2 regions of the Priestia sp. YIM B13551 genome follow, and region 2 is predicted to be linked to the other one. Evidence: predicted binding sites of a transcription regulator. Region 2 holds the regulator's gene; the other holds the start of a gene.
The links. The regulator LexA, encoded in region 2, represses DNA repair genes until DNA is damaged. The targets are predictions, from matches to a motif close to CGAACATATGTTCG.
Positions count from the first base shown of each region.

Region 1: the regulator LexA is predicted to act here: its motif matches at 14,303-14,316, upstream of uvrB (excinuclease ABC subunit UvrB).

Region 1 is NZ_JBHZOX010000005.1:145,603-162,199, reverse strand. Features, by position in the region: gene ACFX4N_RS22525 (alkaline phosphatase D family protein) at 1-976, shown strand, start outside; gene ACFX4N_RS22520 (twin-arginine translocase TatA/TatE family subunit) at 1,003-1,221, shown strand; gene tatC (twin-arginine translocase subunit TatC) at 1,281-1,997, shown strand; gene cccB (cytochrome c551) at 2,122-2,436, shown strand; gene ACFX4N_RS22505 (flavodoxin family protein) at 2,462-2,998, opposite strand; gene ftsE (cell division ATP-binding protein FtsE) at 3,340-4,026, shown strand; gene ftsX (permease-like cell division protein FtsX) at 4,016-4,906, shown strand; gene ACFX4N_RS22490 (murein hydrolase activator EnvC family protein) at 5,067-6,275, shown strand; gene ACFX4N_RS22485 (S41 family peptidase) at 6,449-7,888, shown strand; gene ACFX4N_RS22480 (PDZ domain-containing protein) at 8,051-9,241, shown strand; gene ACFX4N_RS22475 (DUF2198 family protein) at 9,268-9,492, shown strand; gene ACFX4N_RS22470 (proline dehydrogenase family protein) at 9,808-10,722, shown strand; gene pruA (L-glutamate gamma-semialdehyde dehydrogenase) at 10,750-12,321, shown strand; gene ACFX4N_RS22460 (sigma-54 interaction domain-containing protein) at 12,387-14,048, opposite strand; gene uvrB (excinuclease ABC subunit UvrB) at 14,384-16,363, shown strand; gene uvrA (excinuclease ABC subunit UvrA) at 16,370-16,597, shown strand, end outside.
Region 2 is NZ_JBHZOX010000002.1:1,030,920-1,047,516, forward strand. Features, by position in the region: gene ACFX4N_RS14960 (NAD-dependent succinate-semialdehyde dehydrogenase) at 1-175, opposite strand, end outside; gene ACFX4N_RS14965 (sigma-54 interaction domain-containing protein) at 207-1,577, opposite strand; gene gabT (4-aminobutyrate--2-oxoglutarate transaminase) at 1,726-3,081, opposite strand; gene ACFX4N_RS14975 (DUF2621 domain-containing protein) at 3,358-3,783, shown strand; gene ACFX4N_RS14980 (CcdC family protein) at 3,815-4,306, opposite strand; gene ACFX4N_RS14985 (DUF2179 domain-containing protein) at 4,415-4,981, opposite strand; gene ACFX4N_RS14990 (cytochrome c biogenesis CcdA family protein) at 5,192-5,899, opposite strand; gene ACFX4N_RS14995 (aspartyl-phosphate phosphatase Spo0E family protein) at 6,040-6,216, shown strand; gene ACFX4N_RS15000 (ABC transporter ATP-binding protein) at 6,239-8,044, opposite strand; gene ACFX4N_RS15005 (ABC transporter transmembrane domain-containing protein) at 8,034-9,797, opposite strand; gene ACFX4N_RS15010 (YneF family protein) at 9,888-10,100, opposite strand; gene sirA (sporulation inhibitor of replication protein SirA) at 10,191-10,631, opposite strand; gene tkt (transketolase) at 10,780-12,786, opposite strand; gene ACFX4N_RS15025 (DUF896 domain-containing protein) at 12,954-13,184, opposite strand; gene ACFX4N_RS15030 (YneB family resolvase-like protein) at 13,254-13,922, opposite strand; gene yneA (cell division suppressor protein YneA) at 13,976-14,305, opposite strand; gene lexA (transcriptional repressor LexA) at 14,452-15,069, shown strand; gene ACFX4N_RS15045 (magnesium transporter CorA family protein) at 15,281-16,597, shown strand, end outside.

The sequences.
Region 1 (16,597 bases), on a different contig from region 2:
GTGGATTGTGACGTGGGATGATCATGAAGTAGAAAACAATTATGCAAATGTAATTCCTGAAAAAGGCCAATCAGTAGAAGCATTTATCCAACGCCGCGCGGCAGCTTATCAAGCTTATTACGAACACATGCCTTTGCGTCAAACATCTTTGCCCCACGGAGCGGATATGAGATTATATCGTGACTTTTCATATGGAAAACTAGCTTCTTTTCAAGTGTTGGATACGCGTCAATACAGAGACGATCAAGCAAACGGAGACGGAACAAAGCCGCAAACGCCAGAATCTCTTGATCCCAAACGTACGCTATTGGGGAATGAACAAGAAAAATGGCTGTTTACTAATCTTGAAAAGTCAGCGTGTCATTGGAACGTACTGGCTCAACAAATTTTCTTTGCGCCAAGAAAATTTGGAACGGCTGCTAAGCCTACATACAGCATGGATGCATGGGATGGGTATACGGCGAATCGTCAGCGCGTCATTGATTTTATTGAAAAGAAAAAGTTGGACAACGTCATTGTACTAACTGGAGATGTACACGCTAACTGGGCTTCTAACTTATACGCGGATTTTGCTAACCTTAATTCAAGAATTATTGGTGCAGAGTTCATCGGCACCTCCATCACTTCCGGAGGGGACGGAGCAGATAAACGAGCTGATACGGATAAAATTTTAAGTCAAAATCCACACCTCACATTTTTTAATGATTACAGAGGATATGTAAGGTGTACGGTGACTCCTGATGTATGGCAAGCCGATTATCGCGTTGTGCCTTTTGTAACAGAACCTGGTGCAGAAATTTCAACTCGAGCTTCCTTTCAATATAAAAAAGATGGCAAAGGTATGAAGGAAGTTGAAGTAAATAACGTACCGCGTGGACTAAAGATTTCTAAGGAAGTAGAGGAAGATCGTATGCGGGCACACGGGAAAGCACATGAAAAACAAGAGTTGAAAAAGAAAGAAAAAGTCCAGCAGTAAACTGAGTAAGGAAAAGGAGGTCAAGTATGTTTTCTAATATTGGAATCCCTGGTTTGGTTATTATTTTAGTCATTGCCTTAATAATTTTTGGACCGTCTAAGCTGCCGGAAGTTGGACGAGCGTTTGGACGAACATTAACTGAATTTAAAGGAGCAGCAAAAGGGCTCGTATCAGATGATGAAAGTGTTAAAGAAAAGCAGACTGCAACCGTTTCTGAACAAAAAGAGAATGAATCCACATTGTAAGTAAGGAAATAGACGAGGAAACTCGTCTATTTCTACTTGTCAGAAAGGAGAGAAATACAATGGGAGAAATGAGCTTGATGGAGCACCTTGAAGAATTGCGTGTTCGTATTATTAAAACACTTTGTGCATTTGTAGTTTTACTTATTGTCAGTTTTGTATTTGTACAAGATATTTATCAGTGGCTAGTGAAAGATTTGGACGGCAAGCTTGCGGTACTTGGACCAAGTGAAATCGTATGGATTTATATGGTGATTGCATTTGTTTTTGCGCTTGCTTTTACACTTCCAGTAGCTGCTTATCAAGTATTTCAGTTTGTTTCACCTGGGTTAAAAAAGGAAGAATATAAGGTTCTGATTACCTTCATTCCATTCTTTTTTCTTTTGTTTGTAAGCGGGCTGGGATTCGGTTATTTTGTTTTATTTCCAATGGTTTTAGCATTTTTAACGGGCCTGTCGAATGATCAGTTTTCACTGATGTTTACGGCTGAGCATTATTTTCGTTTTATGCTTAATCTTTGTTTACCGTTTGGTTTTTTATTTGAAATGCCTTTAGTTGTTCTATTCTTAACGCGCTTAGGGGTTCTAAATCCATTAAGGTTAGCTAGAGCAAGGAAGCTATCATATTTTGTTTTAATTGTGATATCCGTACTTATTACTCCTCCTGATTTTATTTCAGATATTTTAGTTATTGTCCCACTTCTGCTTTTATATGAGCTCAGTGTGACAATTTCGCGCGTAGTATACAAAAAACGTTTAGGAAACGAATCAATTGCTTAATCGTATACATAAGTGTGATGAGAGAATTCATGAAATTGAAACAAAGTCCTTGTAAACAGAGTGTTTTAAACATTCTGGAGTAGGTTATAATAGAGTGAAAACTCTACAGCAAGGGGGAGAAGGCTTGAAAAAAGTATTACTGACGTTAACAATCGGTCTAGCGCTTGTTTTGTCCGCGTGCGGCGGAGGAAGCTCTAAAAATGAATCTGCTGGTGAATCTTCAGCGAGTGCAGAAGATATTGTGAAGAAAAACTGTACAGGCTGTCACGGTGTAGATTTAGGAGGAGCAAATGGGCCGAGCTTGCAGCATGTAGGCAGCAAGCACTCAGAAGCTGAAATTGAAAACATTATCAATAATGGTCAAGGCGGTATGCCAAAGGGACTGATTAATGAAGAAGATGCAAAAAAAGTTGCCGCTTGGCTGGCAAAGAAAAAATAAGACGGATATCCGTCTTATTTTTGTGTTAAAACTGCTTTAATTTTTGGTTTAAGACAACGGCCTGCTGTTGAGCTTTGACATCTTTCGCTATGTCTCCAGGTGCATTTGCTTCTCCAATGATGTATCCGCTAAAAGAAGAGCCAATAAAATCGACAATGTATTGAAATTGCATAATAAGAGGAAGAGCCTTTACAGATGCGCCTGTGCCTCCTACTACTAATACATACACGCGCTTATTTTTCATTTGTTCTTTAAAGTTGATTGTCGAATCTCTAAGACTTTCAGACCAACGATCCACAAAGTTCTTCATTAATCCGCTCATACCGTACCAGTAAAGAGGCGTAACAAATAAAATAGTGTCATGCGCTGCCATCTTTTTCGCTATATCATAATAATCATCTTGTTGATTGGTAAACCCAAGTTCATCGTGACGCATATCAGTAATGGGGTGAATGGTATGCTGACGTAAGTAAACTTCTTCAGTATCAATGCCACTTAAGACTGCTTTAGCCAATTCTTCCGTATTTCCATTTTCTCGTGAACTTCCATAAATGGTGATCATGCTATCTCTCCTCATCTTTTTTCTTATTTATCATACCTTGTTTGTACAAAAGTAGACATAAATGTGCTCTGCCTAACGATATTCATAAGAAGCAAATAAACAGTAAAAAATAACAAAATTAAAAATAAGGATAAATTCTCATGCCTTACTAAAAATATCCTACTTATGTCATATTTGAAATAAAAATGTAATATTTTTGGGGCTTATTTTCACGAAGAGTGATGTTATAATGAGAAAGCGCGTGAGAAGAGTCGAATTTTTGGTTTGAATTGTAGAGTTTTGTCGTATTTTGACAAGTTTTACATAGTATTAAAATAACACACTTGATTAGGTGATTACTTATGATTGAAATGCAAAATGTATATAAAACGTATCCGAACGGTGTAAAAGCAATCAATGGCATTAGCATCAAGATTAATCAAGGTGAGTTTGCTTATATCGTAGGACCAAGTGGAGCAGGAAAATCCACTTTTATTAAAATGATGTATCGTGAAGAAAAGCCTTCTTCAGGAAATATCATTGTAAACGGTGCAAATGTAGCAAAAATAAAAGATAGCAAAGTTCCTATCTTTAGACGTCATATTGGTGTAGTCTTTCAGGATTTCAAGCTGCTTCCAAAATTAACGGTCTATGAAAACATTGCTTTTGCACTAGAAGTAATTGAGCAAAGTCCCGAAGAAATTAAAAAGCGAGTGCTAGAGGTGCTAGAGCTTGTTAAGTTAAAGGGTAAAATGGATTCTTTCCCTGATGAACTATCTGGAGGAGAGCAGCAGCGTGTGTCTATTGCGCGTTCAATTGTGAATAGTCCTAAGGTTGTCATCGCCGACGAACCGACAGGGAATCTTGATCCGGAGACTTCGTGGGAAATCATGGATATCTTTGAGGAGATTAATAAACGCGGTACGACTATTTTAATGGCAACGCATAACCGTGAAATTGTAAATGCAATTCGAAAGCGCGTAATTGCGATTGAAAATGGAAATGTTGTGCGCGATGAAGTAAGAGGTGAATACGGATATGAAGGCTAGGACATTCGGTCGCCACTTACGTGAAGGATCTAAAAGTTTAGGAAGAAACGGTTGGATGACATTCGCATCTGCAAGTGCTGTTACCGTGACGCTCTTGCTTGTAGGCGTATTTTTTATGTTGATGATGAATTTAAACCACATTGCTAAATTGATTGAAAATGATGTGGAAATTCGCGTTCACGTTGATGCTGCAGCGACAGCAGATGATCGAAAAGCAATGAAAGAAAAGCTAGATGCAATTAAGCAAGTTGATACGGTGACGTTTTCTTCTAAAGATAAAGAGTTAAAAGATTTAATTAATAGTATGGGTGATGAAGGACAAGCTTTTGAACCGTTTGAACAGCAAAACCCATTAAATGATGTATTTGTTGTTAAAACAAAAGAGCCGACTGATGTCGCAAAAGTAGCTAAACAAATTGAGAAATATCCGTATGCAGCAAAAGTTCAATACGGACAAGATCAAGTTGAAAAGTTATTTAAAGTGCTGAAAGTAGCTCGTAATATCGGAGTAGTGCTGATTTTAGGGCTTCTATTTACAGCAATGTTCCTAATTTCAAATACAATTAAAATTACGATTGTAGCTCGCCGTGAAGAGATTGAAATTATGCGCTTAGTTGGAGCCACAAACTCCTTTATTCGCTGGCCGTTCTTTATTGAAGGTCTGTTTTTAGGAGTGCTTGGTTCTATTGTGCCAATTGCAGTTATTATCGGTGTGTACAGCCTTTTATATAATGAAGTTCAACCTAAGTTTGATGGATTCTTTGAACTTTTACCTGCCTTTCCATTCGTGCTTCAAGTGTCGCTATTATTACTAGTGATCGGCGGTCTAATTGGGATGTGGGGAAGTACATTATCCATCCGTAAGTTCTTGCGAAAATAAGAATAGATTTTTAACATAATAGATTACAACAACCTCACATTTGATGCTTATCAAATGTGAGGTTGTTGTGTAATTACACATAAAAATAGAAAAAAGTGCTAATGGGGGTCTTGCTAATGCCCGTTTATACGGGGAAATATGTGCAGATGGGGAGAAACAAATGACACGTAAGACATTAGTAATGACAGCAGCAGTTTTAGTTGGACTAAGTGCGGCTTGGATAGGTAATGAAAAAATTGCTTATGCACAAAGTGCCAGCACTACTAAACTCAGTGATTTAGAGAAAAAAAGTGATGATGTGAACCAAAATATTAATCAAAATAAAGAGAAATTAAAAGAGGTTCAAGAAAAGCAAAAAAACGAAGAAGCTGAGATCGCGCGCTTGGATTCAGAAGTCGGACAAACGAATGCAGATATCCGCAGCCGTGAATCTGAAGTAGAAAAAGCAAAGCAAGACATCGAAAAGCTGAAAAGCGAGATTGACGTTGTAAAAAAACGAATTGACAAACGAAATGAGCTATTAAAAAAACGTGCTCGTGCTTTACAGGAAAATGGCGGGTCTGTGGATTACATAGATGTACTGCTAGGCTCTGAAAGCTTCGGAGGCTTTATTAGCAGAGTGAGTGCGGTTTCGACAATTGTAGGGGCTGACCGCGATTTGTTAATGCAGCATGAAGCTGATAAAAAGGCAAAAGAAGAGAAAGAAACAAAAGTTCAAAACAAGCTAACGGAAGTAAATCAAGCGCTTGAAGAACTTAAAAATCTTCGTGCGCAGCTGCAAAAACAAGTGGATGAAAAGAATCAGCTCATGCAAACGCTCAAAGATCAGGAAAAAGAATTTAATGAAGAAGCCGTTGGATTAGAAGAGCAAGCTTCTATTTTAGCTGATCAAAAAAATGCAGCACAAGCTCAACAGCAAGAAATTGAAAAAGCCGGGGCAACAGAGGAGGCACCCCCTGTTACAAGCGGGTCGTTTATGAGGCCGGCAAAGGGCCCGGTAACATCTCATTTTGGGTATCGAGAAACGTTTGGAAGAGGACACTACGGTATTGATATTGGAAAGCGAGGAGAAAGTGTGCCAGTTGTAGCCGCAGCAAGCGGAAAGGTAATTAGAGCATATCATTCTTCTTCTTTTGGTAATGCTGTATTTATTCGTCACAATGTAGAAGGTCAGACGTGGGTTACAGTTTATGCTCATTTAGAGAGCTACAGCGTCTCAAGCGGTCAATCTATCAATAAAGGTCAACAATTAGGTTATATAGGGAACACAGGACGTTCGTTTGGTGCTCACCTGCATTTTGAATTGCATAAAGGCGATTGGAAAGGCAAAAGTTCCGCTGTAAACCCTGAAAGTTATATTAAATTTTAAGTTCCTAGCATACGTGGTACAAGCTCAACATATAGTTTAACAAAAAGGCATCGCACTTGATTTGTGTGGTGCCTTTTGCTACAAATAACACATGCATCCTTTTTATTACATAGTTTTGGTTGTATCTATTATAATAAGAAGAGATGGCTTAAGGTTGAGGAGGATGAAAGAACTTGAATCGGAAAATCGTTGCACTATTAATGGCACTCTCCTTAGTTGTTGGAGCAGCAGGTACATATTTTGGCATTCAGTATGCAAATGCTGGAACGGTCAGTACCCCCCTTACAACTTCTTCAAATGATAGTAAAGTGGAAAAGGAAGAGCTAGACAAAATCAAGCAAGCTTATGAACTGATATCTTCAAAATATTACAAAGATGTAGATGACAAAAAATTATTAGATGGCGCAATCCAAGGAATGGTACAAACCTTAGGAGACCCTCACTCATCTTACATGGATAAGAAAACGGCACAGCAATTCACGCAGTCTCTTGATTCATCGTTTGAGGGAATTGGTGCTGAAGTAAGCATGGTAGATGGAAAAGTAACAATCGTAGCTCCGTTTAAACAATCTCCTGCGGAAAAAGCAGGATTAAAACCAAATGATCAGATTTTAAAGATCGATGGTAAAAGTATCGCGGGTCTGGAATTGAACGAAGCAGTATTAAAAATTCGCGGTAAAAAAGGCTCTACCGTGACATTAGATGTTCAACGACCAGGCGTGAAAGAAACGATGAAAGTAAAAGTTGTAAGAGATGAGATTCCAATTGAAACCGTCTATTCTTCTGTTAAAAATGTAAACAATAAAAAAATTGGCTACATGGAAATTACGTCATTCTCTGAGTCAACGGGAGACGAATTTACGAAACAGTTGAAAAAACTTGAAAATAAAAATATTGATGGCTTAGTTCTAGACGTTCGGGGAAATCCTGGTGGCTATTTAACGAGTGTTGAAAAAATGCTCGATAAATTAGTAACGAATAAAAAGCCATATATCCAAATTGAAGATCGTAACGGTGAACGTCAAAAAGTGGTTTCTTCAATGAAAAAGCAAAAGGATTATCCAATTGTGGCCTTGATTGATGGAGGAAGTGCATCCGCTTCTGAAATTCTTGCCGGGGCATTAAAAGAAGCAGGAGGATACAAGCTAGTCGGTGAAAAATCCTATGGAAAAGGAACGGTTCAACAAGCTGTTCCAATGGAAGACGGCAGTAATTTAAAACTAACGTTCTATAAATGGCTAACGCCTGATGGAAACTGGATTAACGAAAAAGGTATAAAACCAACGGTAGAAGTCAAACAGCCGGATTATTATTATGCAAATCCAATTCAAGTTGATAAAAAGCCATTAACACGTGATATGACAGGTGACCAAGTGAAGAATGCTCAAGTGATGCTAAAAGGCCTTGGCTTTGAACCTGGACGTACAGACGGATATTTTAGTAAAGAGACAGAAACAGCTGTAACTGCATTCCAAAAAGCCAATAAGCAAAAAGCTACAGGTGAAATCGATGAAGATACAGCAGCGCTTTTACAAACAAAACTTCTAGAAAAAATTAAATCAAAAGATGAAGATCGTCAGCTTCAAACGGCTTTAAAGCTAGCTAGTCAATAAGAAGTAGAAAAAGTTCCGTGCTTTTCCAAAGCACGGAACTTTTTTAGTAAAAACAACATTGTCGGTTAGTGATGCATTTTGATAAAATAAAGAAGCCTATGATACATAACAATCAATCGTAAATGTTGTAATAAAAATGTGAAAAATACAGGTGGTGAAAAAATGGATTTTGCATTAGAGCTCTTAAAAGGTATCGGGCGTTTGTTTTTGCATCCGTTAACGTATCTATTTCTGCTCGTCTCGTTTTTTGTAGGTCTTTCTCGCGTCAAGAGAGAGCGTCAGAATTTTCATGTTCGCGTGTTTGATTTTATTTTAGAAGCAAAATATTTATTTTTTCCAGGTATCATTATTGGGTTGATTTTATCCGTTGTTACCGTGTTGCTAGGTGTCTATGTATCTATAGGAATGATTGTGCTTGTAGCTGTTTTAACTTTTATCATAAGCGGCCCTTGGACGTTTAAATGGCTTTCTCCTTCTTACACCGTAGGACTGGCTGTGCTTGCAACCTTGGTTATTCCGGCATCTGGTTTCGGTGAAGGATTTATTCAAACGTGGTCTGTGCAAGCTCATAACGCAGATTTACCTTCTCTGACTATTTTAATGTCTCTGCTTGTATTAGCAGAAGGATATTTAATTTGGAAATTTGGAGCAAAAGGTACGTCTCCAGCCATTGTGAAAAGTAAAAGAGGGCAGGAAATTGGGGCTCATTACTCTCAAAAATTATGGGTTGTCCCGCTTTTTGTCTTAATTCCAGGCAGCGCCATTACGTCTGTGTTTCCATGGTGGCCTGTGTTATCTATTGACGGAACATCATTTAGCCTGTTTTTTGTTCCTTTTGCTATCGGTTTTTATCAGCGAATTCAAAGTATGGTGCCGTTTAAATCTATTGAATTTACCGGTAAGCGTGTATTAGCATTAGGCGTGGGATTAACGATTATTACGATTGCTGCTATTTTTTATCCTCTTGCCGCTGTAGCTGTTGTTATTCTAGCGATCATAGGAAGAGAGTGGATTCGTTTGCAGCAGCGTCGAAGCGATGAAAAGGCGCCCGCACTGTTTACTAAGCGTACACAAGGTTTGGTTGTATTAGGAATCATCCCTCATTCTCCGGCAGAGAAAATGGGTTTGAAAGTAGGAGAAGTGATTATTAAGGTAAATGGAATCGCTGTATCTGAGGTCCATAAATTTTATGAAGCATTACAAGTTAATAACCGTGCTTTTTGTAAGCTAGAAGTTATTGACGAAAATGGAGAAGTTCGCTTTACTCAGCGAGCATTGTATGACAACGAACATCATGAACTAGGTATTTTGTTTGTACACAATTATACAAAACGTGATTCACAAGCTGGTTAAAAGACGGATAAAAAGGAGAAATGTTTGTGGAAGTCAAAACGATTGCCGCAGTTTTTCTACCCGCCATATTGCTTGTTCTGTTTGCTAGAGTAACATATAACTTATATGTTGCCACAGCGCTGACGCTTTTGTTGATAGCTGTTTCTGTATATAAAGGGTACGCAGATTATCCGCTTATTATTTTAATAGATTTACTTTCAGCAGCCATCGGTTTTATATATGCAAAAAGCATGTTAGCTGCTGGAAAATAAAGATTGTTGCTTTGATGATAAGTTAATCGCTTATTATTAAACTGTACACAAAAGCTCTCTACACAACGTGGAGAGCTTTTTTATGTAAAAAAATGAGTTAGAACTTATAACAATATTGTTTCGGTTCATTTAATGAACGAGTATAATCAAATTAATTAGACAAATATGTTTATGTATAAAATATTTTAAACACTTGTGTATAAATCTATTTAAATAAGTGTACAGAAATGTGAGAAGGGTATAGAAAAATAAAATTATTAATCTGAAAATTTAGTTTATTTTTGATTTTTAAAAATAAAAGGAGGTTTAGGATTGATGGAAGTATTAATGAGAACGATGTTTCAGTCGCTTGGCAAAAATCATTCAATGAACAAATTAGCTAAAAAGTATGGATTGAGGATGGGGGCAGCTCGTTTTGTTGCTGGAGACTCAACCGAATCAGCAATTCAAACATCCAAGGAGCTTAACAATAGTGGGAAAGTTGTTACACTCGATCATTTAGGAGAATTTGTTTTTACAGAAGAGGAGGCCAGGTTGTCTACTGCCATGTGCATTCAGGCACTAGAAGCCATTGCAGAATCGGGCGTTCAATCAAATTTATCATTAAAGATGACTTCTTTAGGATTGGATATTAGCAAAGAGCTTTGTATGGAAAATATGCGCAGAATTCTACACACGGCCAGGATGAATAATATTTTTGTTCGAATTGATATGGAAGACTACTTGCACTGCCAAATCTCCCTTGATATGTATAAAGAATTACGCAAAGAATTCGATAATGTTGGAATTGTGATTCAAGCGTATCTTTATCGTACAGAACAAGATATGAATGACTTACATCAATATCAAGCCAATTTACGTCTAGTAAAAGGAGCTTATAAAGAATCACCAGAAGTATCATTTCCGGAAAAGAAAGACGTAGATGAAAACTATAAAAAAATCATTAAAATGCATTTATTAAATGGGCACTATACAGCTGTAGCAAGTCATGATGAAGAAATGATTCAGTACACAAAACGATTAGTAAGAGAAAATGGTATTTCAAATGACCAATTTGAGTTCCAAATGCTTTATGGAATTTGTGTAGAGCTGCAGGACCGTCTAGTAAAAGAAGGATATAAAGTCAGGGTTTATGTTCCTTACGGCATTGATTGGTTTGGGTATTTCATGAGACGCCTAGCCGAACGTCCCGCCAACGTATGGTTTGTGCTGAAAAACTTCGCGAAATAAATTTCTAATTAAAGGGGACTGGTTGAAATGACAGTAAGTACAAAAAACTCAGTTTTTAAAAATGAACCGTTTACTGATTTTTCATTAGAAGAGAATAAACAAGCGATGCAAGCGGCGTTAGTGAAAGTGAAAAAAGAACTGGGACAAACGTATCCTCTCACGATTGGAAAAGATAAAATCTCAACAGAAGAAGTGATTGTCTCTACGAACCCGGGAAAGGTAGATGAAGTGATTGGTAGAGTAAGCCGTAGCACTAAAGCTTATGCTGAGCAGGCAATGCAAGAAGCGTTAGCAGCATTTCAATTATGGAAGAACGTCCCGCCTGCTGAACGTGCTGATTATTTATTCAAAGCAGCAGAGCTGATGAGAGAAAGAAAGTATGAATTTTCTGCCATGCTCGTTTATGAAGTGGGGAAAAACTGGGCAGAAGCTGATGCGGATACCGCGGAAGCTATTGACTTTATGGAATTTTATGCGCGAGAAATGATTCGTTTAAGTGAAACGAATGAGCATCAACCTTTAACGCCGGTAGAAGGTGAAACAACAGAGATGACGTATATTCCTTTAGGCGTAGGAGTAGTCATTTCACCTTTTAATTTTCCGCTTGCCATCATGGCTGGAACGACTGTAGCGGGAATTGTATCTGGAAATGCGGTTATTTTAAAGCCAGCTGATTCTGCACCGATTATTGCTGCGAAATTTGTTCAATTAATGGAAGAAGTCGGTCTTCCGTCTGGTGTTCTGAATTTTATCCCTGGAGATGGCATAGAAGTTGGAGAATATTTAGTCGAACATCCTCAAACTCGTTTTATTTCTTTTACGGGATCAAGAGAAGTAGGATGTCGCATTTATGAACGTGCCTCAAAAGTACAGTCTGGACAAATTTGGCTGAAACGCGTCATTGCTGAAATGGGAGGAAAAGATGGCGTTGTGGTAGATGAAACGGCAGATTTAGATGCGGCAGCGCAAGCGATCGTAGCATCTGCGTTTGGATTTCAAGGACAAAAGTGTTCTGCTGGCTCTCGAGCGATTGTTGTAGAATCTGTTTATGAAGAGATTGCCCAAAAGGTAACCGCATTAACAAAAGAATTAACCGTCGGACTGCCTGAAGACAATCCTTCTATGGGGCCTGTTATTGATCAAAAAGCGTATGAAAAAGTATTAGCCTACATTGAAATTGGCAAAGAGGAAGGAAAGCTTATTGCCGGGGGAGCTAAAGCTCCTGGAAATGGCTACTATATAGAGCCTACAGTATTCAAAGATGTGGATTCAAAAGCACGAATTATGCAAGAAGAGATTTTTGGACCAGTCCTTGCGTTGACAAAAGCAGCTAACTGGGAAGAAGCCATTGAGATTTACAATGAAACTGACTACGATTTGACGGGAGCTTTTTTCTCTGAAAACGAAGAGAGAATTCAAAGGGCGTTAGCTACTATGCACTGCGGTAACTTATATATTAACAAAAAATGTACAGGAGCATTAGTTGGCGTTCATCCTTTTGGAGGTTTTAATATGTCCGGAACGGACTCGAAAGCCGGAGGGTATGATTATCTTCTATTATTTACACAAGGGAAGATGACAGCGAGAAAACAGAAATAAGTTCAGTCTAAAGGAAATCAAAAAATTCGACACGAAGCTAAAGATGCTTGTGTCGAATTTTTTGATTAGTTTAATCCATATTCTTTGATTTTGTTATAAAGGGTGCCGCGTGAAATGCCAAGCAGATCTGCTGCTGCACTTTTGTTTCCATAGGTTTTTTGAAGAGTCTCTTCTATTAGCCTAGCTTCTTGAAGAGAATCTTCCTCTTTTTGAACTTCTGTGAAAGAACTTGCATCCTTCAGGTTGTCAGGAAGGTGCGTAAGGGTAATCAATGACTGATCACTTAGAAAAATCATTCGTTCAATCGTATTTCGCAGCTCGCGAATATTGCCTGGCCAGTCGTATTGCATAAAGGCTTCGAGAACTTCAGAGCTGATGAAAGGAGCCTTCTTTTTATACTTTTTACTAAATTCCTGTACAAATTGCTGAGTCAATGCTTCGATGTCTTCTTTATGGTCTCGAAGCGGCGGAATAATAATGTTGATGACGGTCAGCAAATAGTAAAGATTTTCATGGAATTCACCGGCTTTTAGCAACTCTTCCAAAGGCGTCGTGGTAGAGGCTACAATTCGGGTTTGGACTTGAATTTCTTCCGTGCCTCCAACGTGATAAAAGGATCGTTCTTCCAAGTAACGGAGAAACTTCACTTGAATTTCAAGAGGCATTTTATCAATTTCTTCAATAAATAACGTCCCGTTATGAGCCTGCTCCAGTTTTCCCGCAATGGTCGTTGGATCTTCTGAAAAGACATCTTTTTGATGACCAAAGAGCTCAATTTCCAGGAGTCCCGATGGAATAGTGGCGCAATTTAAAGATAAAAAAGGTTCTTTATGTTTGGATCCCCCGTAGTGGATGGCCTGAGCCAGCATTTCTTTCCCAGAACCAGGTTCTCCTGTTAATAAAATAGGCATATCTGTAGATGCCACTTTTTTGGCAATGTCAACGGCTTGCTTAATTTCAGGACTGATACCCGCGAAAGAAGAAAATGGATTATCTTTCGGAATGAGAAGAGACACATCAATTTCTTCATTTAATCTTACAATATTGGTAATGTCATGTTCAGTTGCGACTCCACCTATGACTCGATTGTTTCTTATAATAGGAGATGCATTGATGAGCACGTGAGTTTGTTCATTAGGACGATGATACGTTCCGCGAACAGGGCGCCCTTCATTTAGAATCGTATGTAGAATGATGGATTCATCTTTGAAATGCTCTCCGATTTTTCTACCAATAATATCATCTCTCTGAATCTTATACGTATGTTCCGCAGCAGTATTCCACAAGATTACATTTCCTTCATTATCGACCGCTGTCACTGCATCATTAATGGTTTCTGCCAATGTATCAAAATAGGAAGCTAATATCTCATTTTGGCTATGCAAATGTGTAATCCACTGTGAAGGTGTTACAAGTCCTATTGTGGTTTCTTGGTTTTCTGCTTGAATGAGGACTGGTCTGTTCCAGTTTGTGTTGGCTTGTAAATTGGCTAACGTAGAAGTAGAAGATGAAGGCCAATTTGTATCCGCTATTACTTTCTTTATGGAAGATGCCCTGTCATGACCTGTTAAAAGGTATCGTTCATCTTTGTGTATTACATAAAAGGTATTTGCTGTGACTACAACGAAGTCATAGTTTGAAAGTTCAGATTTCACTTTAGCTAAAGAAGTTGATTCTTCAACTGTTGTAAAGGAGTTATTTATAAGAACTTGATCAACGCTTGCCATACTAAACCCCTCTCAGTACATATTTTTTATACTGTATCATAATTTAGAAATTGGCGCAAAAGCCTATCTTTTTCAAACAATAACGCAGCTTACTTTCTTTTGTTGCTTTCATCTAAAGAGTTGTATTCCCTTCGAAAAGGGTAGTATAAGAATTTAGTGGGTAATAAAGTAACAGGGTAAAAAATAAAAACAAACAAACACTATATAAGATTAATACTCATTAGTTTCATTTATGATTATAAAGTGATAAAATACGAATATCAGTTCGTGTTTTCGGTTTTTACATATCGTAATAAAAATAGATAAAACAAGAAAATAGAAACGGAGGCCTTCATTTGAAAGATCAGTTTGAATTAGTATCCCCATATCAACCGCAAGGTGATCAGCCAAAGGCAATTGAAAAGATCGTGAAAGGAATTAAAGAAGGTAAGCAGCATCAAGTTTTGTTAGGTGCTACAGGAACGGGAAAAACCTTCACCATGTCTAATGTTATTAAGGAAATAAATAAGCCGACACTAATTATGGCTCATAACAAAACGCTTGCTGGTCAATTGTACAGTGAGTTTAAAGAGTTTTTTCCTAATAATGCAGTCGAATACTTTGTCAGTTACTACGATTACTATCAGCCTGAAGCCTATGTACCTCAAACAGATACATTTATTGAAAAAGATGCGAGCATTAATGATGAAATTGATAAACTTCGTCACTCGGCAACTTCTTCTCTTTTTGAACGAAAAGATGTCATTATTATTGCCAGCGTATCCTGTATTTATGGCTTAGGGTCTCCGGAAGAATACAAAGAAATGGTCGTATCTCTTCGAGTAGGAATGGAAAAAGAGCGCAATCAGCTGCTTCGTACGCTAGTAGATGTACAGTACGAAAGAAATGATATTGACTTTAAGCGCGGAACGTTTCGCGTTCGCGGTGATGTTGTGGAGATTTTCCCTGTGTCTCGAGATGAACACTGTATTCGCGTCGAGTTTTTCGGCGATGAAATTGACCGCATCCGAGAAGTTGACGCTCTAACAGGAGAAATCATTGGTGATCGTGAACATGTAGCTATCTTCCCGGCATCTCACTTTGTCACGAGAGAAGAAAAAATGCGTGTTGCCATTCAAAATATTGAAAAAGAACTAGAAGAACAGCTAGAGAAGCTAAAAGAAGCAGGCAAGCTTTTAGAAGCGCAGCGCTTGGAGCAGCGCACGCGCTACGACCTAGAAATGATGAGAGAAATGGGCTTTTGTTCGGGAATCGAGAACTACTCTCGTCATTTAACGCTTCGTCCCGCTGGTTCTACACCTTATACACTGCTGGACTTCTTCCCGGAAGATTTCCTTCTTGTTGTGGATGAATCACACGTTACGATTCCTCAAGTTAGAGGAATGTACAATGGAGACCAAGCGCGTAAACAAGTGTTAGTGGACCATGGTTTCCGCTTGCCGTCCGCATTAGATAACCGCCCGCTTAAATTTGATGAATTTGAACAGCATATTAACCAAATTGTTCATGTTTCCGCAACACCAGGTCCTTATGAACTTGAGAAGGCACCTGATGTGATTGAACAAATTATCCGTCCAACGGGATTATTAGATCCAAATATTGAAGTTCGACCAATTGAAGGGCAGATTGATGATTTAATTGGAGAAATTCATGACCGGATTAAGCGAAATGAACGAGTACTCGTTACGACGTTAACAAAGAAAATGTCTGAGGATTTAACGAACTACTTAAAAGAAATCGGCATTAAAGTTCAATATCTTCACTCTGAAGTGAAGACGCTCGAGCGTATTGAAATTATCCGAGAGCTGCGGCTTGGAAAGTACGATGTGCTTGTAGGAATTAACTTACTTCGTGAAGGTTTAGATATTCCGGAAGTTTCGTTAGTAACCATATTAGACGCGGATAAAGAAGGATTCTTGCGTTCAGAACGATCGCTTATTCAAACCATCGGACGTGCTGCGCGAAATGCTAATGGACATGTCATTATGTATGCAGATCGCATCACAAACTCCATGGACATTGCTATCAATGAGACCAAGCGTCGTAGAAGTATTCAAGAAGCTTACAATGAAGAGCATGGTATTACACCAACAACGATTCAAAAAGAAGTTCGAGGCTCAATTCGTGCAACAGTAGTAGCAGAAGATACAGAAACGTATGAAGAAGCACCGGCCTTTGATAAGCTCAACAAAAAAGAAAAAGCAAAGCTCGTAGAAGAAATGGAACAAGAAATGAAAGAAGCAGCCAAAGCGCTTAACTTTGAACGCGCAGCTGAGCTTCGTGACTTGATTCTAGAATTAAAAGCGGAAGGGTGACAAAACATGGCGATGGAAAAAATCGTGGTAAAAGGTGCACGAGCCCACAATTTGAAAAATATCGATATTGAAATCCCACGAGACAAATTAGTGGTGTTAACAGGGTTATCAGGTTCTGGTAAATCTTCTTTGGCTTTCGATACAATCTATGCAGAAGGACAAAGACGTTATGTCGAGTCGCTTTCGGCATATGCAAGACAGTTTTTAGGTCAAATGGATAAGCCAGATGTAGAT
Region 2 (16,597 bases):
TTTTTTTAGACCATGTTTGAAACGCTTCATAGGCAGCATCTGCTGCTAGCTTCGCTTCTTTTTCTCCACCTTTTGCAACGGCAGCTACTACTTCATTTGTCGCTGGATTTACCACTTCGTATGTATCATTTGCTGAAACAAATTCTCCGTTAATATATAAGTTTGCTTGCTTCATATTTCTTCACTCCCTGCTTAAATTTATCTACTCACTGTTCGGTGCTGTCCGACACGTATTTTCGGATTTTACGACTCGCTTGTGATTGGCTAATACCAAGCTGTTCGGCTACTTTGTAAGATGACCTATGCTGTTCAAACGCCTTGATGACCATTTCTTTTTCCACATGTTCAATCATTTCAGGAAGCGTATGAACAGGTGGATCGATAGCAAACTCTTTTGCAAACGGCAAGTCTTTAAGCGTAATCATTTCTTCTCCTGTAACAACCAGGCGCTCAATGATATTTTCCACTTCGCGAACGTTTCCTTTCCATTCCTGACCTAAAAATGCATCTAATGCCTTTGGTGATAAGCGTACATTACGTTCGTATACCGTATTAAAATGATGAAGAAATTGATAGACAAGAGGCAGAATATCTTCTTTTCGCTCTCGTAAAGGTGGAATCGTAATTGGCACTACGTTAAGTCGATAGTACAAATCACGTCTAAACTTTCCTTCTTCGACCATTTGCTCCAGATTTTGATTCGTAGCAGCAATAATTCGTACATCTATTGATACTGCTTTTGTTGAACCCACGGGACGAATTGTACGGTCTTGCAGTACATGGAGCAACTTACTTTGTGCTGAAAGAGAAAGTTCACCAATCTCATCTAGAAAAAGCGTGCCTTCGTTCGAAAGCTCAATGATACCTTTTTTCCCTTCTCGAAATGCTCCAGTGAACGTACCGCCTTCATAGCCAAATAGCTCTGATTCAATAAGCTGTTCAGGAAGCGCTGCACAATTAAGCTCATGATACGGCTGCTGTTTTCTTGTACTAAGCTGGTGAAGCAGTTTTGCTACTCTGCTTTTTCCTACCCCTGTTTCTCCAAGTAAAAGAACGGTTGTATTTACAGAAGCAACTCGTTGAATGGTTGAAAAAACTTTTTTCATCGCTTCACTTTTTGTCACGATGCCTTCTAAATCCACGGCTTCGTTTAACTCTTTTTTATAGTTTTCAAGCTGTTCTTCCATCTCTTCTACTTTTCGTTTTAATTCCATTAAGTCTGTGAGATCCCGAGAATAGCTAATAACGCTTTTTAAATGCCCGTCGTTTGTAAATACCGGCCTTGTCCGCACATGAAGATACCGGCCGGAGTTTGTTTTTTGAACCAATTCAATTGCTTGATTAGATTCAATCACTTTTAGCGTGGCCGAAGGATAAAAAATACCCATTTCCTGCAGTTCTTTTACGTGCTTTCCAATAAAATCTTCCACTTTCAAAGCATAGTTTTTTTCACACTCTGAATTTACAACTAACACATATCCATTTGCATCAGTTACAAAGATTTCATCAAATGATGACTCAAATATATCGTAAAGTTCGTCGTTAATTTGCTGAATATGCTTTTTATGAATGGTCATTTGAATCACCTTTTCGTCAAAAAATAATTATTATTTTATTTTATCAGAAAATGAAACATCTATAAATAGAGTGTCCAAACATACCCATTCTTTGTAATTCATGAAGAATGAGTGAAGAGTTTTCTCTTCACTCACATCTCAATTTCTCTTACACTTCAACCGTTTGCTGTACGCTTGCTTCTAGTGCTTCTTCAAAAATAGCTAAGCCTTCTTCTAGCTGCTCATCCGTAATAACAATCGGCATTAAGATACGAAGAACGTTTCCAAATACTCCTGCGCTAAGCAGTAATAATCCACGTTTGTTTGCTTCTTTTACGATACGCTGTGTAAGCTCTTTGTCCGCTTCTTTTGTTTCACGGTCTTTCACAAGCTCAATCGCAGACATCGCTCCTAATCCGCGAATATCACCGATACAGTCATATTTTTCTGCTAGTTTTTCAAATCGTGATGTTACCACTTTTCCAAGGTACTCACCGCGTTCGTTTAGCTTTTCTTCTTCAATGATATCAAGTACAGCTAAGGCTGCTTCACATCCAAGAGGACTTCCACAATACGTTCCGCCAAGCTCACCAGGATTAGATTCATCCATGATTTCAGCACGGCCAATGACACCGCTGATTGGTACGCCAGCTCCTAGTGATTTTGATACCGTAATTAAATCAGGCTCAACGTCAAAATGTTCAATACCGAAGTAGCGGCCTGTACGTGCAAATCCTGCTTGAATTTCATCTGATACAAATAAAATTCCGTGCTCTTTACATAATTGATACACTTCTTGCACAAAACGTTTACCTGGAACAATGAAACCACCTTCACCTTGAATCGGCTCCATTACAACAGCTGCAATCGTTTCCGGTGCTACTTCTGTATTTAAGAAGTTTTTGAATTCTGTAATCATGAAATCTTCGTATGCTTCAACTGATAACCCTTGTGGACGGCGATACTCATAAGGATATGGAGCTTTGTAAACTTCAGGAGCAAACGGTCCAAATTCATATTTATATGGTTTTACTTTACTTGTCATTGTCATTGTCATTAATGTACGACCATGGAAACCGCGGTTAAAGGAAATAATTCCTTGACGCTTTGTATATTTACGAGCAATTTTCACTGCGTTTTCTACAGCTTCTGCTCCGCTATTTAAAAGTAATACTTTCTTGTCAAATTCACCAGGTGCAATTGCTGCCAATCTTTCTGCAAGCTCTACATATGACTCATACATCATTACATTAAATCCTGTGTGAATAAAACGATCTACTTGTTTGTGAAGCGCTTCTTTTACTTTTGGATGACTGTGTCCTACATTGATTGTGCCAATTGCGCCTACGAAATCAATAAACGTATTGCCATCGACATCTTTAACGATCGCCCCTTCAGCCGTATCAGCAAATGTCGGAATGCCATAACTTACACCTTTCGGAATGGCACGGTGTCTTCTATCTAATAATTGCTTTGCATTTTCTCCCGGTAAATTTGTTGCTACTTTGCTAAAAGTTTGACTCATTTTTTATCTTCCTCTCATATTAAATAATTCTTCAATTAGTTTATATGCAAAAAACGTGCCAACTTTTAAAAAGCTGAAAAATAAGGATTTTTAGATAATTCTAACGATAATTTACTCGTCAGTGAGTCTATATAAACTTATCGATGAGTCAAAAAAGACTTTCTTCTCCTACAAAGTACAGGAATTTTATATTGCCATAAAAGGAACAAGGCTTTTATAATAAATGTATAAATATAGTAATGTTTTGTTTAACCTCTTTATAAGGGAGTGAAAAATATGCTAGAGGGCTGGTTTTTATGGGTTATTTTATTTTGGGTTGTCTTTTTAATGAGCATGTTTGCTATCGGCGGATTTTTTATGTTCAGGAAATTTTTAAAGCGCTTACCAAAAGAAGACGGCATGTCTGAGCTTGATTGGCAAGATCACTATCTTTCCAAAACCGTCCACCTTTGGTCAGCGGATCAAAAGCAGCTATTAAACGTTCTTGTTGAACCAGTACCTGAACTATTTCGCGATGTAGCCAAACAAAAAATCGCGGGAAAAATTGGGGAACTCGCAATTGAGGAACAAGCAGCCTCTATAACGGAAGACTTAATCGTACGTGGATACATTTTAGCTACGCCTAAACGTGATCATAAATTTTTATTAAAAACATTAAAAAAGCAAAAAATAGATGCCGTCCCCTATCAGCATTTATTTTAAATCAAAAAAGGTGGCTGCGTAGCCACCTTTTTTAGTTTAATATCGTTGTATTAGCAAGACGATCATTATGCAGCTTTCGTTCGAGCTTTTTGTACGATGTGTACATAGCAATGCGCCAAGGTACAATCATACCAAATGCTAAGATCCAGAACATACCGCCAAGCTGGCCAACATCAATTGAAGAACTTAAATATATTTTCATTGCAATTCGAATAATAAGCAAACCAATAATAATGAATGCAAAAGCTTTTGAACGCTTCAAGTAAATATGATCGTCACGAATTTCAAATTTAGACGTTTTAATTAACAGGATTGAGAAAATCATGCCTGCTATTAACGCCTCAAGCAGTTCTGCACCCGTTACTCGAAACATTGGAAAGATAAACATTAACGCTCCCGTACTCATAAAAAAAGGCGGAAGTATAATTTTTTTTGCATTCGTTGGTTTATCAGCAGCTTTCATTCGAACAACTAATATGAAAGAAGCCATAAAAATTGCGACAAGTGTTGAAGCAATAACCAATGAAATCCTTCCTTTACTATAGTTTAGTGTTTACTTATATTATAATCCAAAAAACATCAGAAGTAAAAGTGCAACAAAAAAACAGAAGAGGATCTCTTCTGTTTTTATTTAGTAGAGGTGATATCTGCTTTTGCTTTTTGCTTTTGCTTTTTGCTTTTGTTTTTGCTTTTTCATTGCTTTTAGTAAGAACCCGCCTTTAAATTTACGCGGCTCGTATGAAATAATGAAAGCACGAGGCTCATATTCTTCAATGAATGCTAATAGCTCTTCTTCTCTACTTCTTTTTGTTAAAATGTCTAATCTATAGCGTGCACTGTCTCTTCCTTCTCCTTGGTAAACAGTAACACCAAAACCTTCCTGTCGAAGGCGGTTAATCAACTCTTCATTTTTGGTCATAAGGTTAACTAAGAATGTTGTATATCCGATAGCAAGTCTAGATTCGATATAACTTCCAAGGATAATTCCCACTCCAAACCCAACTGCATATACAACCATAGCAAGCGTGCTTTGATCTCCTGAAAATACCAGGGATAAGCCGAATACATAAATTAACGCTTCAACAAATCCAAAAACCGAGGCATACATACTCATACCTTTGACTAAAAAAATTGTGCGCAGCGTCAAGATCGGTACATAGATCAGTTGCAAAAGCAAGATTAACAAAATATCTTTCAATTTATACACCTCTTTTTAACAATTAAAAATATGACGATTTTATTGTATCACTCCGTATTTATAGAAGATATAGTAAAAATAAATTTTTTCTATATATTTTTTCACATCATATTTGTGCTTATTTCCTAAGAGCGAAAGTAACTATTTTGTCTTTTAAAAAATAAAAAGAATCTGCCAATTCCCAGATTCTTTTTGTATCACTTTCCCTTTTCAGAAGCCCGTAAACCCTCCGAATACGCTCGTTGTATAAATAATAATTTTTGTCATCCAGTCAAAATACAAAATAAATCCCATTCCAATCATTGCGTATCCGCCAACTTTCATCATGGAATTCATATGTTTTTTTAACCAGTTCATTTTCCCAATAAAAAACGTCATAATAAAAAATGGAATAGAAAATCCAAGTGAATAAGTTATCATGTACAAAAGACCGGAGCCTGGGTTTGTCGCTGCAAGCGCCATAACCGATACTAAAATAGGGCCCGTGCACGGAGTCCAGCCGGCAGCAAAAGCCATACCAATAAAAGAAGAACCTATGAGTCCAGCCGGCTTATTTGCGAATTTAAGCTTGTGTTCCTGCATAAGAATTCGAGGCTTAAAAATCCCTAGTACAACTAGACCAAAGAAAATAATAAGAATAGCGCCAATCTGCCGAATTAAATCCTTATAGTTAAAAAACCACTGACCAATAAAAGAAGTGGCAAAGCCAATCATAATGAAAATAACAGAAAACCCCAATAGAAAAAAAGCTGTGTGAATAAAAGCTTTGCGCTGATGTGACTTAGCGCCTTCCTTTAGCTCGCTAACTGACACTCCTGTTATGTACGATAAAAAAGCTGGGTACAAAGGCAAACAGCAGGGTGAAATAAACGATAAAAACCCCGCGCCAAATGCCAAAAACAAATTTAAATCTCCCACATTTCCCACTTCCCTTTTTTTGTTCTTTTTGTTCTTTTTCGTTACCATTTTGTAACCAAATTGTCTTATCTCACTTCTTTCAAATAGTACCATTATCTTGTATAATTAGGTAAACGACTTGTTAGAAGGGATACATAGCATTGGCCAAAAAAGATATTCTATTAGCGATTGAAAAGAAACGAGAAGAACTCATCCGCATAGTCCGAGTAAGTGGATTAAACTCTCCACCTGCTATTAAACATAGTCAAGAATTAGATCATTTATTAAACGTTTACAATGAATTCCCTACTCAAACAACAGAAACAACCTCTTCATGAAGGTTGTTTCTTTTTTTCACCTTCACTCTATCAATTCTGTATAAATCTCTTTTACTCCTGTTTCTTTGCTGAAATTCTCTTCTTTTTCACTGTGCTGAAGCTGATACATATTATAGTACAAACCGCATTTGTTTAGCAGTTCAGCGTGCGTTCCTTTTTCGACGATTTTTCCTTTATGCAATACTAAAATACAGTCCGCGTGTTGAATGGTCGATAAGCGATGAGCAATCGCAATCGTTGTGCGGCCTTTTCCCATATCTCTTAACACCTCTTGAATCGCTTCTTCCGTTTCTGTATCAATGTGCGCTGTTGCTTCATCAAGAATAAGGATTTTAGGGTTTCGAATCACCGTTCTTGCAAATGCTAAGAGCTGGCGCTGACCGCTTGATAAAGTCGAACCTCTTTCCACTAGCACTTCATTATACTTATTAGGAAGTGCTTCGATAAATGCGTGAGCTTGCACAAATTTCGCCGCTGCTTTTACTTGCTCATCAGAAAAATGGTCTTCATGCAGCGTAATATTTCGCTTTACGGTATCGGCAAATAAAAAGGCATCTTGCAGCACCAGCCCTACCTCATCTCGAAGCTGTTTATTTGAAAAAGACGATAGCGGTTTATTATCGATCAAAATGTCTCCTTTTTGCTGCTCATAAAAGCGCATTAATAAATTAATGATGGAGCTTTTCCCGCTTCCAGTATGGCCTACTAAAGCCACTGTTTCTCCTTCGTTTACCGTAAATGATATATCAGAAAGCACATCTCGAACACCATCATAGGAAAACGTTACGTTTCTGAATTCTACCGTTCCTTTTTGTACCCCCTGCTTTTGTTCTCCTGTCATGACTGGATTTTTTTCTTTTTCATCCATCAAGTCAAATACCCGAGAGGCTGATACCATCGCTTGCTGATACATAGAAAGACGCTGCATCATTTCATTAACAGGTTCAAAAAAACGATCCAAGTAGTTGATAAACGCGTAAAGAACACCAATTTTAACAGGGCTGTCAGCTACGGAAATACCAAAATAACTGAGTACAAGAATAACGGCTAAAATGTAAAGTATTTCGACTGCCGGCCTCAGCAGCAAACCATCTAACTTAATATTGCGCATACCCGCTTTATAATGCTCATCATTAATTTCTTCAAATTCCGAGCGCAGCCGCTTTTCTTGACGAAATAACTGAATAATAGACATGCCTTGCAAAGACTCATGAAGCTTGGCATTTAATTGACTTAGCTTTTCTCGGAGCTGTCCGTAGTAAATAGCGCTGTAATGCTGATAAAGCTTCATAAGTCCCCAAATGAACGGGAGAAGAACTAAACAATAAAAAGCCAGCTTCACATCTAGCATAAACATGGCTATAAAAATACCGATCAAAAATACCCCATTTTGAATAAAAACCGCGATGACTTCCACAAACATTTCTTTCATGGCTTCCGTGTCATTTGTAATTCGAGATACCAGGCTTCCCGTTGGCGTGTTGTCAAAAAAGCGAAGAGCCAGGCGATGAACATGAGAAAAAACGTCAATTCGAATCTGCTGAATAATTTGAAGCGCAATTTTTTGAAACTGCAGAAGCTGAAAGTATTGAACGACAATTTTTAAAAGCTGTAAAAGCAAATAACTGCTCGCAAGCCACACAAGAGGCTGAAGAGGCAAGTACTTAGGAGTTAAATAATCGTCAATAAAAATTTTAATCAAAATGGGCCCTAATAAATCCGCAGCCGTAGCAATTAATAATAGTGTGAACGCTAAAAAAAATGATTTTTTATGCGGAATTGTATAGCGAAACAGACGTTTATGTACCGAAGAATGCTCAATTTTCATTTTTCGTCTCTCCTTCTTCTACCGCACGTTCAAGCTGCTGTCTATCGTACATATCCTGGTACCAGCCGCTCACGCTAAGCAGTTCCTCATGAGTTCCTCGCTGAATAATTTTCCCTTTATCAAGTACAAGAATCAGGTCTGCATGAGTAACCGAGCTCAGTCGATGCGCTGTAATAATCGTTGTTCGATTTTGACGTTTATGCTTCAGCGCTTGTAAAATACCCGCTTCCGTTTTTCCATCTACTGCTGATAGCGAGTCGTCTAAAATTAAAAGCTCAGGATCTAATAGAAGAGCTCTTGCAATCGAGATACGCTGTTTTTGTCCACCCGATAACGAAACGCCTTTTTCACCTACTATTGTTTGATAGCCATCTGTAAAATCGAGGATGTCTCTATGTACATTGGCAACTTTAGCCGATTCTTTAATTTCTTGATTGCTTGCTTCTCTTTTTCCAAACGCGATATTATCAGCAACTGTTGTTGAAAACAAAAAGTGATCTTGAGGAACATATCCAATGCTTTTGTACAATGAATCAAAAGCATAGTCTTTAATGTCTTTTCCTCCCCATAAAACAGCTCCGTCGCTTACATCAAATTCACGAAGCAGCAGCTTTAAAAGCGTGGTTTTCCCAGCACCCGTCTTTCCGACAATACCTAACGTTTGACCGCGAGAAAGTGTAAAATAAATTTCGTTTAACGTATATTCGTCTTCTTTAACATACGAAAACCTATGAATAACAGCTTCAATATTTCCTGTTGGCATTTCAACACTAGGATGCGCTGCTTCTTCAATCGAATTTTCTTCTTTTAATAAAGAAAATACCCTGTCATATGATGCTCTTCCTCGTTCCACAATGTTAAATAGCCAGCCAAACGCGAGCATCGGCCAAATAAGAAGGCCCAAATAAGTTGTAAAGGTAACAAGCTGCCCCAGTGTTAACTCTTCATTAATAACCATCTTGCTACCAAAAATAAGAGCAAGTAAAAAAGAAAGTGCTACAATAATCGAAATGGTCGGATCAAACAATGCATCTACTCGGGCTACTTTCATGTTCTTTTGGACAACATCTGCAGACTTAATGCGAAATTCTTCGACATCAGCTGCTTCTTCCCCAAACGTCTTAATGACTTTAATTCCGCTAATGCTTTCTTGAACCTTATCATTTAAAGTAGAAAATGCTGCTTGTGCGTGATGAAACCGCGTATGAAGCAATGTACCATAGTAACTTGTTAAAACGGCCATAAGCGGCATAGGAATAAGGCAAATAAGCGTTAATTTCCAGCTGATTGTAAGGGCCATTGTGCATAGAACAAGCCCTCCTGTGACAATCGAATCTACAAGCGTCAGAACGCCCGAACCCGCAGTTTGTTGAATAGCTTGAATATCGTTCGTTGCATGCGCCATCAAATCCCCAATTCGCCGCCGCTGATAAAAGGCCTGATTCATCTTGGTAAAATGAGTGTAGAGGGTATTTCTCAGCTGCTTGGCTAGTTTAACAGATGAACCAAATATCATAATACGCCATATGTACCTTGTGAAATAGGCCACAACAGCAGCTCCTAGCAAAATGCCAACCATCTGCATTAAGCGCTTTCCATTCAGCGTCCCTTCTTTAATGCCATCTACCGTTAAACCAATAATTTTAGGCGGGAGAAGTTCTAATGCTGCCACAATAATGAGCAGCGCTATCCCCGATATGTAAGACTTTTTTTCCTGTTTGAAAAACCACCATAGCTCTCGAAAAATTTTCATCGTATCCCCCTAGCCCCACAACCATTTTCTTATATCTATCATAAAACAAAAGACACCCTTCTGAATAGAGAGTGTCTGTCCAATTAACCATTATTTAATTTGGCCGTTCATTGCTTTCATCATTTGGTTAATTTTTTTCTGCGATGGTTTCATGCCCATTTGCATCATCATCATTTTTAACATTTGTTCATTAATTGGTGGATTTTTCTTCAGATAGCTCATCATATATTTACGAGCAATGAAAAATCCTAGCGCTATCCCAACAATTAATGCTAGAACACCAACTAGAATATACATTCCCATGGTATTACTTCCTCCTTCGTGTTGTCTAACTTACAGTGTACTAGACCATACGCTATTATACAATATTTCCGTTCCAATTTCCTTAAATAATTACACAAATTTTCTTGTTTTCACAGGCCTCAGCCAGCCGTATTCATCCGTTCCATAATTCACTGCTAAAAAACAAGGATCTAGCTTGCGTAATACTTCAAAAAAAGCTGTCTCAGCATCAACATTGCCATCTCCTTCAATTGTTATACAGCTATTCGTTAATTTTATAGATGCTCGACTTTTTTTATGAGGATATTCCAGCACAAACGTCTCTTGATGAGTAAAAAAATGAGGATAATGAGAAAACGCCTGAAGTAATTCTCGTTGAATAAATGAAATGGGCAGTTGCCGAGTAATGTAATGAACTTGTTTTTGTAAGTGCGTTTCCTTCAAGTGACGTTTCATTCTATATTCAATCAGCAGCTGATAAATGAGCTTTTCTCTTCGAAAATAGGATGATGCAACTTCTTCCTCCATTAAATATACTTCATACGTTCTCACGATTCATCCTCCCTTTCGGCTCGTTCTTTTTTGTACCATTATACCGAATGGTGTACGCAATGCTTGTCTATCGATGAAAAAATTCCTTTGTTTTTTTGTCGAAAAAAAGAGCAGACCACAGGAGTCTGCTCTTTCTTATGAAAAAGAATTATGCATTAAGCAAGCTTTTCACTTTTGCTACTACATTTTCAACTGTAAAACCAAATTCTTTCATGATTGTTTCACCAGGAGCAGATGCACCGAAGTGATTAATACCAAGAACTTGTCCTTCGTCTCCAACATAGCGTTCCCAGCCAAGTGTAGAAGCCATTTCAATACCTAAACGTTTTTTCACTGATTTAGGGATAACACTTTCTTTGTACTCAGCAGATTGCTCTTCGAAACGATCCCATGCAGGCATACTTACTACAGATACGTCAATGCCTTCTGCAGCTAATGCTTTTTGTGCTTCTACTGCTAGGCTTACTTCAGAGCCTGTTGCAAGTATTAATGCATCAGCTTGGTCTTTACCAGCTTTAGATACAACGTACGCACCTTTAGACACGCCTTCGTATGCATTTTCTTTTGTACCTTCAAGCGTAGGCAAGTTTTGACGAGTCAATACAAGCGCCGTTGGGCGGTCAGTTGACTCTAATGCTAGGCGCCATGCAGCAGCTGTTTCATTTGCATCTGCAGGACGAACCACTGAAAGACCTGGCATTGCACGAAGTGATGGCAATTGTTCAATTGGCTCATGTGTTGGGCCGTCTTCTCCAACTGCGATACTGTCATGTGTGAATACATATGTTACAGGAAGCTTCATTAAAGCTGCTAAGCGAATTGCTGGGCGAAGGTAATCAGAGAATACAAAGAATGTTCCTCCGAATACTTTTACACCGCCGTGTAGAGCCATACCGTTTAATGCAGCTCCCATTGCAAATTCACGTACACCGAACCAGATATTACGTCCGCTGTAATCAGCTGCAGTGAAGTCTTCTGAACCTTTAATCATTGTTTTATTTGAGCCAGCTAAGTCAGCTGAACCGCCGAAGAATTGAGGTACAGCTTGTGCTACTGCGTTTAATACTTCTCCCGAAGAAGCACGGCTAGCTAGGCTTGAACCTGTTTCGTATGCTGGAAGCGTTTCTTCCCAGCCTTCCGGTAACTTTCCTTCTACTGCTAGTTCAAATTGACGACCTAGTTCAGGATATTTTTCTTTATACTGTGCAAATACATCGTTCCATTCGTTTTCTTTCTTTTGGCCATCTTCAGCAATTGTAGCTTTGAAGTGAGCATACACTTCTTCTGGCACATAGAAATCTTCTTCAAATGTCCATGCATAAGCTTCTTTTGTTAATTTTGTTTCATCGGAACCTAATGGAGAACCGTGCACGCCAGAAGTACCTGCGTGGTTTGGAGAACCAAATCCGATTGTTGTTTTTACTTCAATTAGCGTTGGGCGTGTTAAATCGCCTTTTGCTTCTTCAATTGCGTTTGCAATCGCTGTCAAGTCATTGCCGTCTTCAACGCGGATTACTTGCCATCCGTAAGCTTTGAAACGATCTTCTACGTTCTCAGAGAACGAGCGATCTAAATCTCCGTCTAAAGAAATATCATTTGAATCGTATAAAACAACTAAACGTCCTAATTTTAAGTGTGCCGCTAATGAAGCTGCTTCAGCAGATACACCTTCCATTAAGTCTCCGTCACCACAAATACCATACGTAAAGTGGTCTACAATTTCTAAACCTTCTTTGTTGTATGTTTCAGCTAAATGACGTTCTGCCATTGCTTTACCAACAGCCATTGCAATACCTTGTCCTAGTGGGCCAGTTGTTGCATCAACACCTGCTGTATGACCGAACTCTGGATGACCTGGTGTTTTACTTCCCCATTGACGGAAGTTTTTAAGGTCTTCAATTGATAAGTCATATCCAGCTAAATGAAGCAAGCTGTATAATAGTGCCGATCCGTGTCCTGCTGATAATACAAAGCGGTCACGGTTGAACCAGTTTGGATTCTTTGGATTGATGTTCATAAATTTTGTCCACAATGTATATGCCATTGGAGCAGCTCCCATTGGCATACCTGGGTGACCTGAATTTGCTTTTTCAATCGCATCGATTGATAAAGTACGAATTGTTGCAATCGAAAGATCTTCAATACGTTGTGTCATACTCTTCATTCCTTTCAAAACTATGTACATATGTTATCATACTAATGATTTGCTTATTTGTACAATACTTGAACCAAAAAAATTTCCACTTTTACAGTTTTTGTGTGCCTTATTAAAAATATACAAAAAACTAGAGGGAACTCTCCCTCTAGTTTTACTAGAACGTCTCAGTGAAGACGCTTCTTTTTACTCTCTTTTAACTTCTTAGGCGTAACATCTTTACCTTCTTCGTCCACAACTTTAATCGTATGAAGGTGATTTGTCATAGATTGTCGGAAAACTTTTAAATATTCCTGACGTAGCTCTTGCTGTTCTTTCGCTTCAGATTCTGTCAGCCCTTCAGCCTTTGCCTTTTTTGAAAGAGCATTAATACGAGCAAGTTTATCTTTTGATAGCATATAAAACCTATCTCCTTATAATCAATAATTAAAATTACCGAACCGTTCCGGCAACATGTAGTCATCTTACTAAATCTCTTTCGTTTTATCAAGAGATTGAGCACTGTCTTGGTACTCTTGATAGCGACGATGTACCGTCGCTTTTGAAATATTATAACCAAAACCTTTTAGCGTAACTGAAATTTCAGCAAAGGTTAAGCCGTTATGACGAAGGCGGACAATTTCTTCAATCGGCGCTTCTTTTTTTTCTCTTCCCGAGTTAACTCCTTGATTTTTTAAATTTTGCTGCGGACGATAACCGTTTTCTACGGCTCTTTTCATTCCTCTTTTAATTTTAGCATTATGTAATTTCCGCTGATGCTCTTCCACTAAGCTAATAATATCTAACACCATTGAATCAGATTCTGAAAGCTGAAGCTGGCCTTGATGACTAATCGTATAGATTGTAGCATTTTCTTTATGAAAAGCATGAAGCAGCGCAATTCGGGCGTTTCCTCTGCCTAATCGTGTTTCGTCTTGAATGAGCAGCACAGATATTTTCTCTTCTTTCATTGTATGAAGAACATCCAAAATACCCTCTCTGTCTACATCATATCCGCTTGCTTTTTCCATCACGACTTTTTTCACCTTTAGATGGTGAAGATCAGCAAGCTTTTTTAATTCTTCTTGCTGGCGCTGTAAAGATGTTTCTTGGGTTTTTTTATCCGTACTGACACGGCAATAAATAATGGCATCCACTTTTATCACGACCTTTTCGGCTTCTAACAATATTCAGGAACGGCCGTTACACACTACTGTTCAATTGCCACTTGATTATGTAACTCTTTTTTTAAAACAGGAATATATAATTTATCTCCAGGAGATAAAGACTGGGCAGTGTCTGAGTTTAAATCATTGACTTCTTCAACCCATTTGACAAATTCATTGGTGGTCAAATGATGGTGATTATGATACTTGTTGGACAAGTCCCAAAGCGTATCTCCTTTTGTAATAGTAACCGTTGAATATTTGTCTAAATCTACTTTATCCGCTCCTAAAACCAGCGTCAATACATATGTAAGTGCAGCGATAACTGCAAAAAAAATAGCGTAATGTTTCATAGAATGTAAGAATTGTTGCATATTATGATCCCCCTATCAGAATATATGTTCTTATTTTAGTGAGAACATTTGTTTCTGTCAATGGAATTCTTCGAACTTATGTTTGTATATTGACACATCACGTGGTATAATTCACCTAAAGAATAGCTAAAATCGAGGTGAAAAATATGAAGCTATCAAAACGTCAACAAGACATACTAGATTTTATTAAGCACGAAGTAAAATTAAAAGGTTATCCGCCTTCTGTTCGCGAGATTGGGGAAGCGGTAGGATTAGCCTCTAGCTCCACTGTACACGGGCATTTAGCTCGTTTAGAAAGCAAAGGGTTAATTCGCAGAGATCCAACAAAACCGAGAGCAATCGAAGTTCTTCAACTAGACGAAGTAAACATCCCTAAAAGCAATGTCATTAATGTTCCTGTTATTGGTAAAGTAACAGCGGGTCTTCCTATAACAGCCGTTGAAAATGTGGAAGAATATTTCCCTCTTCCAGATAAATTCGTTTCTCCAGATGATCATGTATTTATGCTTGAAATTATGGGAGAAAGTATGATTGAAGCAGGTATTCTAGATGGCGATATGGTAATCGTACGTCAGCAGCAAACAGCTAATAATGGAGATATTGTGGTCGCTATGACCGAAGACAACGAAGCAACGGTAAAACGCTTCTTTAAAGAAGAAAATTTCGTTCGTTTACAGCCTGAAAATTCAACGATGGCGCCTATTATTCTTCGCCACGTAACGATTTTAGGAAAAGTAACTGGTGTATATCGCACGATTCACTAATCAGACACTGTATGTAAAACCAACTAATCATGATGTTAGTTGGTTTTTTTACGTTTGTTTTCTAAAAAAATTGGCATATTATAAATGATACGTTGAATCATCGCAGGCAGGTAGAACGGTTTTTATAAAGCTTGTTTTATCCTTTACTTTCTATCTGCATTTCCTCGACTCTTACAAGGAAATACAACCGACTATAAAAAGGATGTAGTTTATGACCAATACACCAAGGAAAACAGAACCATTTCAAACCATTGTACCTACCAAAGCAATGAACATGTTTCTTTTTCCTTTTTCCTTTGACCGAAAAAATAAAGAGCAGCTTGTTCATGCACTGGAAGCAAATTTGTTCGAGTTTTTTTCCATTCAAAACAAACATTTAGAAAAAGAATACTACGGAGAACAATATTACGTATCTCATGATAGCCTGGATCAATATTTTCTTCCTTACATTGAATGCATTCTATTCCCTGACTCGTGCGAAAAAGAAGGGTTGCTTAGATTTTCAAAAAAAATAGACCATACCATTACTTTACACACTTCCTCCACCACCGTGTCTAGCAACGTGCTGTCTGTGGATGTTTTTTTATGTCCTTTTGAAATTGGCGTCATGACCATTCGCACTGAGATGAGCCATAATCATTACACCTATGATGATATTTTAGAGTTCATGAATCATTTTCGTGTATTAGAACCGAAGCTTGCTGAAGAGCATGGATCCACCATTACCTATGAACATCATCGCTATAGCAAAGTGCAAGGTTATATTTTTTCACAGCTCGCGCCATTTTTGAACGAACACATCAAGAAAGAAGCCACACGTGAACAGCACGTTGGGAGCCTTCCTTATTTTATCGATGAACGGATGTTTGTGTTAAGTTATGTAACGGTAAATCAAGAGCAAGAGATTAATTCCACAACTTTATTTCGTACTGGACAGCTAAATAGCTATACGCCTGGCGGGAAAGCGTTTATTTCTGCACACAATCATGAGTATATTAAAACGTATAATACTAAACACGTGTATTCCAGATGGGCTCCTGAAACCTATTACGTCATAACAGACCATGTGTTTTCGTGTATTTCTAAATCGACAGACTCTAAAACGGATCAGCTTTTGATGAATCATCTATTTGGCCAGCATTACTATAATTTATTTTTACATTTTTTCTATAAAATCGTGTTGCTAAAACTATCTTATGAATATTCTCAGCTCACGTTTCATAAAAATTCAGAGGGCATTGAACGACTAATCCGCTCTATTACCGTGTTTTCAGGTAAATATTTGTTTTTAGAAATTAGCTCTCGCACAGAAGGTCAAGAGTTTTCTGAGCTCTTTAAAAAAATCTTTCATATCAATTCTCTTTATCAAGAAGTCAAAGAAACCCTTGGTACTTTGTACCAAAATCAAGAGAAAATCGCAGCCAAGCGTCACAATTACTTATTATTAATTTTAACGATTTACACGGTTCTTTCCGGTATTTACGGAATGAATTTAGTTATTAGCAAACTAAAGGGAAACATCCATTGG